Regions from separate parts of the Xanthobacter pseudotagetidis genome, predicted to be linked through region 2. Evidence: riboswitches for the same ligand, from Rfam matches in the RefSeq annotation. Region 2 holds a riboswitch; the other holds the start of a gene.

What was found. A riboswitch is a leader RNA that binds a small molecule or an ion and turns the genes downstream of it on or off. The one in region 2 is predicted to bind glycine.
Region 1: another riboswitch for glycine. It lies ahead of gcvT (glycine cleavage system aminomethyltransferase GcvT); the one in region 2 lies ahead of V5F67_RS19505 (D-amino acid dehydrogenase).

The regions. Positions count from the first base shown of each region.
Region 1 covers NZ_CM195534.1:4,718,591-4,723,426, reverse strand. Annotated here, with positions in the region: gene gcvPA (aminomethyl-transferring glycine dehydrogenase subunit GcvPA) at 1-816, opposite strand, end outside; gene gcvH (glycine cleavage system protein GcvH) at 863-1,240, opposite strand; gene gcvT (glycine cleavage system aminomethyltransferase GcvT) at 1,258-2,403, opposite strand; glycine riboswitch at 2,465-2,574, opposite strand; glycine riboswitch at 2,577-2,676, opposite strand; gene V5F67_RS21620 (VWA domain-containing protein) at 3,024-4,805, shown strand.
Region 2 covers NZ_CM195534.1:4,258,056-4,262,891, forward strand. Annotated here, with positions in the region: gene V5F67_RS19495 (tripartite tricarboxylate transporter permease) at 1-1,313, shown strand, start outside; tRNA gene V5F67_RS19500 (tRNA-Lys) at 1,449-1,524, shown strand; gene V5F67_RS19505 (D-amino acid dehydrogenase) at 1,747-3,036, opposite strand; glycine riboswitch at 3,155-3,256, opposite strand; gene V5F67_RS19510 (branched-chain amino acid ABC transporter substrate-binding protein) at 3,484-4,662, shown strand; gene V5F67_RS19515 (branched-chain amino acid ABC transporter permease) at 4,733-4,836, shown strand, end outside.

The DNA of each region.
Region 1 (4,836 bases), 460 kb from region 2:
GCCGCCGAAGTTCAGCGCGTTGCCGATGGACTGGCCCTCGCCGACGACGATGTCGGCGCCCTGGGCGCCCGGCGGCTCGACGAGGCCGAGCGACACTGCTTCCGTGAACACCGCGATCAGCAGCGCCCCCTTCTCGTGCGCCCTGGCGGCGATGGGCTTGAGGTCGACGAGGTTGCCGAACACGTCCGGCGACTGCACGACGATGCAGGACACGGTCTCGTCGATGGCCGACAGCAGGTCCTCCCCGCCCGCCGGCACCGGCGCCAGCGCCGTCACCTCGTCTTCGGCATAGCGCGAGACGGTCTCGATGGTGGCGCGATAGTGCGGATGGAGGTTGCCGGCCAGCACCGCCTTGCGCCGCCGGGTGACCCGGTGGGCCATGAGCACCGCCTCGGCGGCCGCGGTGGAGCCGTCATACATGGAGGCGTTCGCCACCTCCATGCCGGTCAGTTCGGCCACCTGGGTCTGGAACTCGAACAGGTATTGCAGCGTGCCCTGGGCGATCTCGGGCTGATACGGCGTGTAGGAGGTGAGGAACTCCGAGCGCTGGATCAGGTGGTCGACGCTCGCCGGCACGTGATGGCGATAGGCTCCCGCGCCGACGAAGAACGGCACCGATCCCGCCGGCACGTTCTTCGCGGCGAGGCGTGCGAGCTGCCGCTCCACCTCCAGCTCGCCTTTCGCACGCGGCAGGTCGGGAAGCTCGGTCTCGCGCTTGTCCTTCGGAATGTCGGCGAACAGCACGTCCACGGACGCGATGCCGATCCGCGCCATCATCTCGGCGCGGTCGTCGGCGGTCAAAGGCAGATAGCGCATGATGCGTCTTTCTCGATCGAACGGGGCCGGCGGGGGCGCGCCGGCCTCAGCCCAGCGTCTCCAGGAAGGCCTTGTAGGCGTCGGCGTCCATGAGGGCGTCGAGCTCGGACGGGTCGGCGAGCCTCAGCTTCAGGAACCAGCCCTGGCCCTCGGCGTCGGTGTTGACGAGGCCGGGATTGCCCTCCAGCTCCGCGTTCACCTCCACCACCTCGCCGGAGAGGGGGGCATAGACCTCGCTCGCGGCCTTCACGCTCTCGACGACGGCGGCCTCCTTGCCCTTCTCCACCGTCTTGCCGATGTCGGGCAGCTCCACGAACACCACGTCGCCGAGCTGGCTCTGGGCGTAGTCGGAGATGCCGACCACCGCCACCGCGCCGTCGAGGCGGATGTATTCGTGGTCCTTGGTGTAGCGCACGCTGGTCATGTCTTGAGGCCCCCGGTTCAGGATTTGCGGTGGTAGCGCGTCGGCACGAAGGGCAGGGCGACGACCGAGGCGGGAAGCGCCTTGCCGCGCACCAGGACCTCCAGCGCCGTGCCCGGCGCGGCATAGGCCGGCGGCACGTAGCCCATGGCGATCGGCGCGTTGAGGCTCGGCGCGTGGCCGCCCGAGGTCACGGTGCCGACCACGGTGCCAGCGGCGGCGATCTCGGCCCCCTCGCGCGCCGGCTGGCGGCCCTCGATCCTCAGGCCGACGCGGATGCGGCCCGTGCCCTCGGCAAGCTCGCGCTGGATGCGCGCGGCGCCGGGAAAGCCGCCCTCCAGCCGCCGGCGCTTCTGGATCGACCAGGTGAGCGCGGCCTCGACGGGGGAAGTGGACAGGTCGATGTCGTGCCCGTAGAGGCACAGCCCCGCCTCCAGCCGCAGGCTGTCGCGGGCGCCGAGGCCGATGGTCTTGACCTCCGGCTCGGCCATGAGGCGTGCCCAGAGAATGGGCGCCTCCAGCGCCGGCAGCGAGATCTCGAAGCCGTCCTCGCCGGTGTAGCCGGAGCGCGACACCTGCATGGGGAAGTCGTCCACCAGCAGCACGCTTGCTTCCATGAAGCCGAGCAGCAGCGCGTCGGGGCAGTGGCGCTCCATCACCATGGCGGCCTCGGGCCCCTGGAGGGCGATGAGGGCGCGGTCCTCCACCACGTCGAGGCGCACGGAGGAGGGCAGGCGCGCGGCGATGTGGGCGAAGTCCACTTCCTTGCGGGCGGCGTTCACCACCAGCAGCAGGCGCCCGTCATTCTCGTGGCCCGCCGGACGGGTGACCATGAGGTCGTCGATGATGCCGCCGTCGTCGGCGGTGAGCTGGGAATAGCGCTGGCGGCCCTCGGCGAGGTTCAGGATGTCGGCCGGGACCAGCGCCTCGAGTGCGCGGGCGGTGGCGGCGTGGTCGCGCCCCTGCAGGATCGCCTGGCCCATGTGGGAGACGTCGAACAGGCCCGCATGCTCGCGGGTCCAGTTGTGCTCGGCGATGATGCCGTCGGCATACTGCACCGGCATCTCGTAGCCGGCGAACGGCACCATGCGGGCACCGAGCTCGATGTGTTCGAGGTGAAGCGGGGTCTTCTGGAGGGGACCCGCATTTTCGTCCGGCTGCGCCATAACAGGCTCCCGACAGGATGCGCCAATCTGGCGGCCCCGTGTCCGGGTCCGCGCGGCGCCCCCTCTGTCCGGGAAACCTGAGAGATTTCGCCTCGCCTCGTGGAAGGGCGCGGCTTACTCCTTCGGTGAGCGCGAAATCCCGCTCGCGCGGGGGGCGCTGCTTTCCAGAGGCTCGTCCCCCTGCGGCCCTTTTGCCTGAGCGGTTCCGGGGCGGTTGCGCCTTCGGCGCCGGCCGCGCCCCGAAAGGCCGCCGGTCTCTCCCGCAGGGATCGTCCGATGGCCGCGCCACCCCTGAAAGGCGAGTCGCACGGCCGAGGCGCAGCATAGGCGATAAGGCGGGGGCGTCAATGAGCCGGGGCGGGGGCAGCCCGACGCCGTCCGCCGTCCGGGAGCAACACGCGCCGCCTTTCTGTGTCATTCTCGGTCAAGTCGCCTGATTTGGAAGGCGCTGCGGTGGCGCCAACGTAGTTATCCGCGCGCCCGTGGCATCAAGCGGATAGGGACATGGACATGAGGAAATCTTCGTCTTTGAGGCTGTGATTCTGGTTGCAATTCTATTCACGGAATGGCTCCTTCCCCGGCGCGGGGTTCGAAGTGGTCGAACGGGATAGAGATTCAGCATGCGCCTGAGCCGTATTCTTCTCATGTTCCTCTGCGTCGTATCGGCGCCCGCGCTCGCCGCCGAGCGCACCATGATCGTCCTCGATGCCTCCGGCTCCATGTGGGGCGCCATCGACGGCAGGCCGAAGCTGGAGATCGCCCGGCAGGCGCTCAAGCAGACGCTGGCCAAGCTTCCGCCCACCGCCGAGGTCGGGCTCATGGCCTACGGCCACCGGGAGAAGGGCAACTGCGCGGACATCGAGCTGGTGGTTTCCCCGGCGGCGGGCAGCGGCGCGGCCATCGCGGCCGCCGCGGACAAGATGCGCTTCCTGGGCAAGACCCCGCTCACCGAGAGCGTCCGCCAGGCCGCCGCGGCGTTGCGCTCGACCGAGGACAAGGCGACCGTCATCCTTATCACCGACGGCGTGGAGACCTGCCAGGCGGACCCGTGCGCGCTGGCGGCCGAGCTGGAGAAGACCGGGGTCGACTTCACCGCCCATGTGGTCGGCTTCGGGCTGACCCGGGAGGAGGGGCGGCAGGTGGCCTGCCTCGCCGAGCGGACCGGCGGGCGCTACATCCGCGCCGGCAACGAGGCGGAGCTGAAGGACGCCCTCGCGCAGACGGTCGCCGCGCCGCCCGCGCCGAAGACCACCGCGCCGAAGACCGCCGCGACCCAGGCGAGCGTGAGCGTGCCGCAGGCGACCATATCCACCCCGGCCAAGCCCGGCATCGGCGCGGGCTTTCTGGTGAAGTGGACCGGCCCGGCCGCCACCAACGACTATGTGGATCTCGTGCCGGCCGGCACGAAGGAGATCGGCGGGGAGCTGTCCTACGCCTATGTGGAGAAGGGCAAGGACGCGGAGCTGCGCGCGCCGGGCACGCCCGGGACGTACGACATCCGCTATGTCTGGAACGGCCCCGACAAGCGCCGGGTCCTGGCGACCGGCAAGGTCGAGGTCGTCGACAGCAAGGTGGCGCTGGTCGCGCCGGCCAGCGTGCCCGCGGGCTCGGCGTTCGAGGTCACCTGGAAGGGACCCGGGCAGGCGCGCGACTATGTGGACCTCGTCCCCGCCGGCCATAAGGAGGCGGCGGGCGAGATCGCCTATGCCTATACCGAGCAGGGCAACCCCGCGACGCTCAGGGCGCCGGGCGACGTCGGGAAGTACGCCCTGCGCTATGTCCTGGAGGCCGCCGGCGGCCGCCAGGTCCTCGTCACCGTGCCGCTGGAGGTGACGGCCGCCTCGGCCGCGCTCGCCTTCCCGCCGAAGGCGCCGGCCGGCTCCGCGCTCACGGTGAACTGGCGCGGGCCGAAGGGCGCCGGCGACTATGTGGACCTCGTCCCGGCCGGCCACAAGGAAACGTCGGGCGAGACCGCCTATGCCTATGTGGACCAGTCGGAGGACGGCGAGACCGTGGAGCTGCGGCTGCCGGTGAAGCCCGGCGCCTACGTGATCCGCTACGTGCTGGAGGGGGCGGGTGGCCGCCGCGAGCTGGCGCGCGTGCCGTTCACCGTGGAGGAGGTGGCGCCCGCGACCCTGACGGCACCGGCGCACGTCGCGCCCGACGCAGCCATCGCGGTCGAATGGTCGGGGCCGAATGGCGACGGCGACTATGTGGACCTCGTTCCCGCCGGCAAGGCCGAGACCAGCGATGAGCTGTCCTACGCCTATACCCGTCACACCGACGGCAAGACCGCCTCCCTCACCGCGCCTGGGACGCCGGGGCGCTACGAGATCCGCTATGTCCTGCAGGGGGTGGATGCGCGGCGGGTGATCGTCCGCATTCCGGTGGAGGTGCGCTGAGCGGCCCATCGGGCGGGCGCGGCCTGCCCGC
Region 2 (4,836 bases):
TGCTCGCCGGCATCTATTACGGCGCGCAGTATGGCGGCTCCACCACGGCGATCCTCATCAACCTGCCGGGCGAATCATCCTCGGTGGTGACGGCCATCGACGGCCATCAGATGGCCAAGAAGGGCCGCGCTGGGGCGGCGCTCGCCACCGCCGCGCTGGGCTCGTTCTTCGCCGGCTCGGTCGCCACCCTGCTGCTGGCGCTGTTCGCCCCGCCGCTCGCCAACCTCGCGCTGCAGTTCGGCCCGGCGGAATACTTCTCGCTGATGGTGCTGGGCCTCGTCGCCTCGGTGACGCTCGCCTCCGGCTCCATCGTCAAGGCGCTGGCGATGATCGTCCTCGGCCTGCTGCTCGGCCTGTCGGGCCAGGACATCTACACCGGCACCCCGCGCTTCACCTTCGACATGCAGGAACTGGCCGACGGCTTCGACTTCGTCGCCGTCGCCATGGGCATGTTCGGCATCGGCGAGATCATCCGCAACCTGGAGGACGAGCACGGCCGCTCGCTGGTCGCCGCCAAGGTGAAGGGCCTCCTGCTCACCAAGGACGAGTTCAAGGCGATCATCGCCCCGGTGCTGCGCGGCACCGCGGTCGGCTCGGTGCTCGGCATCCTGCCGGGCGGCGGCGCCATGCTGTCCTCGTTCGCCTCCTACTCCATCGAGAAGAAGGTCTCGAAGACCCCGAAGGAGTTCGGCAAGGGCGCCATCGCCGGCGTCGCCGGTCCGGAAAGCGCCAACAATGCCGGCGCCCAGACCTCGTTCATCCCCATGCTGACGCTGGGCATCCCGTCGAACCCGGTGATGGCGCTCATGATCGGCGCGCTCATCATCCAGGGCATCACGCCGGGGCCGAACGTGGTGACGGAGAAGCCGGACCTGTTCTGGGGCATCATCGCCTCCATGTGGGTCGGCAACGCCATGCTGGTGCTGCTCAACCTGCCGCTGATCGGCATGTGGGTGCGCCTGCTGACCGTGCCCTACCACCTGCTGTTCCCGGCCATCATCGCCTTCTGCTGCATCGGCGTGTACTCGGTGAACAACAACGCCTTCGACGTCTACTCGATGGCGCTGTTCGGGGTGCTGGGCTACGCGCTGGTGAAGCTCGACTGCGAGCCCGCGCCCATGCTGCTGGGCTTCGTCATCGGGCCGATGCTGGAGGAGTACCTGCGGCGCGCCATGCTGATCTCGCGCGGCGACCCGATGGTGTTCCTCACCCGCCCGATCTCGGCGGTGCTGCTGATCCTCGCCGTCGTCGCGCTGGTGATGGTGCTGCTGCCCTCGGTGCAGAAGACCCGTGAGGAGGCCTTCAAGGAGTGAGCCTTGCGGCGCGGCGGCGTACCGTCGCCGTGCCGGCTGGACCGATCCGACGACCGGCAAAAAAGTGCGCCTCCGCTCTTGTAAGGGCGGGGGCGTTTTGCTAAACGGACGCCTCCTTCCGGGGCCACCCGGAACGGGCGCATAGCTCAGTTGGTAGAGCAGCTGACTCTTAATCAGCGGGTCCTAGGTTCGAGCCCTAGTGCGCCCACCACTTATCCCCCTGAAATCGATGCGATTTTGGAGCCGCGAGGCGGAGTGGCGGCCCATCGGGGCCGTCCCCACCGCGCCGCCTCGAAGACGAGCGCGCCGGGCCTGCCCCTCCGGCTGCGGCGCCCCCGCGCTTGCCATGACCGGCCAGAAAGCGCAGCGGTGGCCTCGGTGCGGCGCGCGCAGGCGCGTGCCGCATGGGGTGAGCGCCGAGGCCGCGCCGCCTTCAGCGCGCCGCGCCGATGGCCTCTGCGATCAGGTGCGCGGTGCCGGCCGAGAGCGTCCAGCCGAGATGGCCATGGCCGGTGTTGTACCAGACGCCCGGCCGGCGGCCCGGTCCGACGCGCGGCATCATGGACGGCGTCATCGGCCGCAGCCCGGCCCAGGGCTGGATGCGCCCGGTGCCGACGCCCGGGAACAGCGTGCGCACCCAGCGCACCAGCGGGGCGATGCGCTCCGCGCGGATGTCCCGGTTCTCGCCCGCGAACTCGGCGGTGCCGGCGACGCGGAAGCGCTCGCGCCCGAGCCGGCTGGTGACGATCTTGGTGGCGTCGTCCAGGAGGCTCACCCACGGTGCCCCGGCCTGGCTTTCCGCGTCGTCGAGATGAACGGTGATGGAATAGCCCTTCACCGGATAGATGTTCACCCGGTCGCCGAGCTGCGCGGCGAGGGCGCGGCTGGCGATGCCGGCGCAGATCACCACGCCGTCCGCCTCCAGCACCTCGGCGGCGCCCGCCTGCGGGCCGGCCTGGGACCAGCGGATGCGCACGCCCGCCCCATCGGCCGTGACCGCCTCCACCTTCGCCTCGTGCAGGAATGCGACGCCCTGCCTGCGGCAGGCATGGGCGAGGCCGCGCGTGAACCTGTGGATGTCGCCCGTGGCGTCCGAGGGGGTGTAGAAGCCGCCATGGAACGCGCCTTCCAGCGCCGGCTCGATGGCGCGCATCTCCTCCGGCGTCACAGCGCGGCGCTCCAGCCCGCCTTCGGCCAGGAGCGCGTTGACCCGGCCCGCATGCTCGAAGCCGGCGCGGTCGCGGTAGACGTGGAGGATGCCGCGCTGCTCCAGGTCGAAGTCGATGTTCTCGCGCGCGGCGGTCTCGATCAGCAGGCGCCGTGCCAGGACCGCGAGCCGCGCGGTCGCGACCGTGTTGGCGCGGTAGTTGCGGATCTCGCCGAGGAACTCCGCGATCCAGGAATACTTGTGCCAGGACGGCATCGGGTTCAGCAGCAGCGGCGCGTCCCTGCGCACCATCCATTTGAGGCCCTTGGCGATGGTCGAGGCGTGGTTCCACACCTCGGCATTGCTGGCCGACAGCTGGCCGCCATTGGCGAACGACGTGTCCATGGCGGGATAGCGCTCGCGCTCGATGACGCTGACGCGGTGGCCATTGCGGGCGAGCGCATAGGCGGTGGTGACGCCGGTGATGCCGGCGCCGATGACGGCGAGATGGGACATGGCTTCCTCTCGAAGCGCACGGGGACAGGAGGAGCGCCGAAGCGCCCCGGCGAGCCCCATCTGTCCCGGCACCTGAGAGCTTAATCCGCCGCCGGGAGCGCGCGGCTCCTGGCGGAAGATTTCCCCTTCGGTGGGCGCCCCGCGGGAGATTGTCCCGCCAGCGCCTCTCTCCAGATCGTCCTGCCGCGCGGTCCTTCTGCCTGAGAGTTTCCTGGGGCGCTTGCTCCGTCGGCGCCGCCCCGGCGGCAGGCGCCCGAGCGGTCTCTCCCACGCGACATGGTCGGACGCGCCTTTGTCCCAGAGATCGCATTGCGGCGCAACAGCGGCCGCCGGCCTCGCCGCCGCGCATGTGGGCACATGGCCTCGCAAAGGCTTGAAGCTACATGATCCACGGTCCATGAAAATTTTATTCAAGTCGTTTGACTTTTATGAAAATGATTGTCTATCCTCACATCCGGTTCTTCCAGACCCCGTCCAACGGGGCACCTTTTCCAGAGGATCGGAACAATGAACGTAGCTCTCGACCGGCTGCGACGGGCAGCCGCGTGCGCCGTCGCCTGCCTTGCGCTCGGCGCCTCCCAGGTCCAGGCGAAGGACGAGGTGTCCGTCGCCTTCATCGGCCCGCTCACGGGCGGCGTCTCCGCCATCGGCATCGGCGCGCGCAACTCCGCGAGCCTCGCGGTCGCCCTGCGCAACCAGGACCCCAAGGCGAAATACACCTACAACCTCGTGGCGCTGGACGACGAGTGCAAGCCGAACGTGGGCATCCAGGTGGCCACCAAGGCGGCGACCGACAAGAAGATCATCGGCGCCGTGGCGCACTATTGCTCGGCCGTCGCCATGGGCACCGTGAACGTGTTCCACGAGTTCGGCCTGCCCGCGATCGTCTGGGGCGCGGTGCTGCCCGAGATCACCAGCGGCAACGACTTCGACGAGGTCTTCCGCGTCAACGGCACCATGCTCAGCCAGGAATTCACCGCGTCGAAGTTCATGACGCAGCAGGGCTTCAAGACCTGGGCCGTGATCCACGACACCACCGACTACGGCAAGGGCCACAACAAGTATTTCACCAAGTTCATCACCGATGCCGGCGGCAAGATCCTCGGCAGCTTCGGCGTCTCCTCGGACCAGCAGGACTTCACCGCCGAGCTCACCCAGATCAAGGCGCTGAACCCGGACGTGATCTACTTCGCCGGCCTCGCCCCGCTCGGCATCCGCATCCGCTCGCAGATGGACAAGCTCGGCCTCGGCGACGTGCAGTTCGAGGGCGCCTCGGGCATCGTCTCCGACACCTTCGCGGCCACGCTCGGCCCGCTCGCCGAGGGCGCCCTCGCCTTCCATGCCGGCGTACCGATCGCCAAGCTGCCGGGCGGCCGGTTCTTCATGGCCGAGTACGAGAAGGCCGGCTTCAAGGAGCCGCCGGAAATCTGGGGCCCGTTCTCCTTCGCCGCCATGAACCTGCTCCTCGACACCATCGAGAAGGTCGGCCCCAACCGCAAGGCTGTGGTCAAGGCGCTGATGGACGTGAAGGACGCCGCCTCCATCGTCGGCCCGATCACCTTCGACAAGGACGGCCAGAACGAGCTGGCGCTCATCACCACCTACATCGTCCAGGACGGCAAGTGGATTCCCTGGGAGCAATCGGAATACGCCACCGGCCAGCGCAAGCTGAAGAAGCGCCCGTGAGCCTGCCGCCGCCCCCCGCGGGGGGCGGCGCCCCGACCCTTCCCGCATTCACACCGGAGCCGGTTTCTCCATGGACATGGCGGCGCTGAGCCAGCACGTCACCAACAGCCTGATGCTGGGCATGATGTACGCCCTCGTGGCGGTTGGCTTCACCCTGTTCTTCGGCGTCCTCGA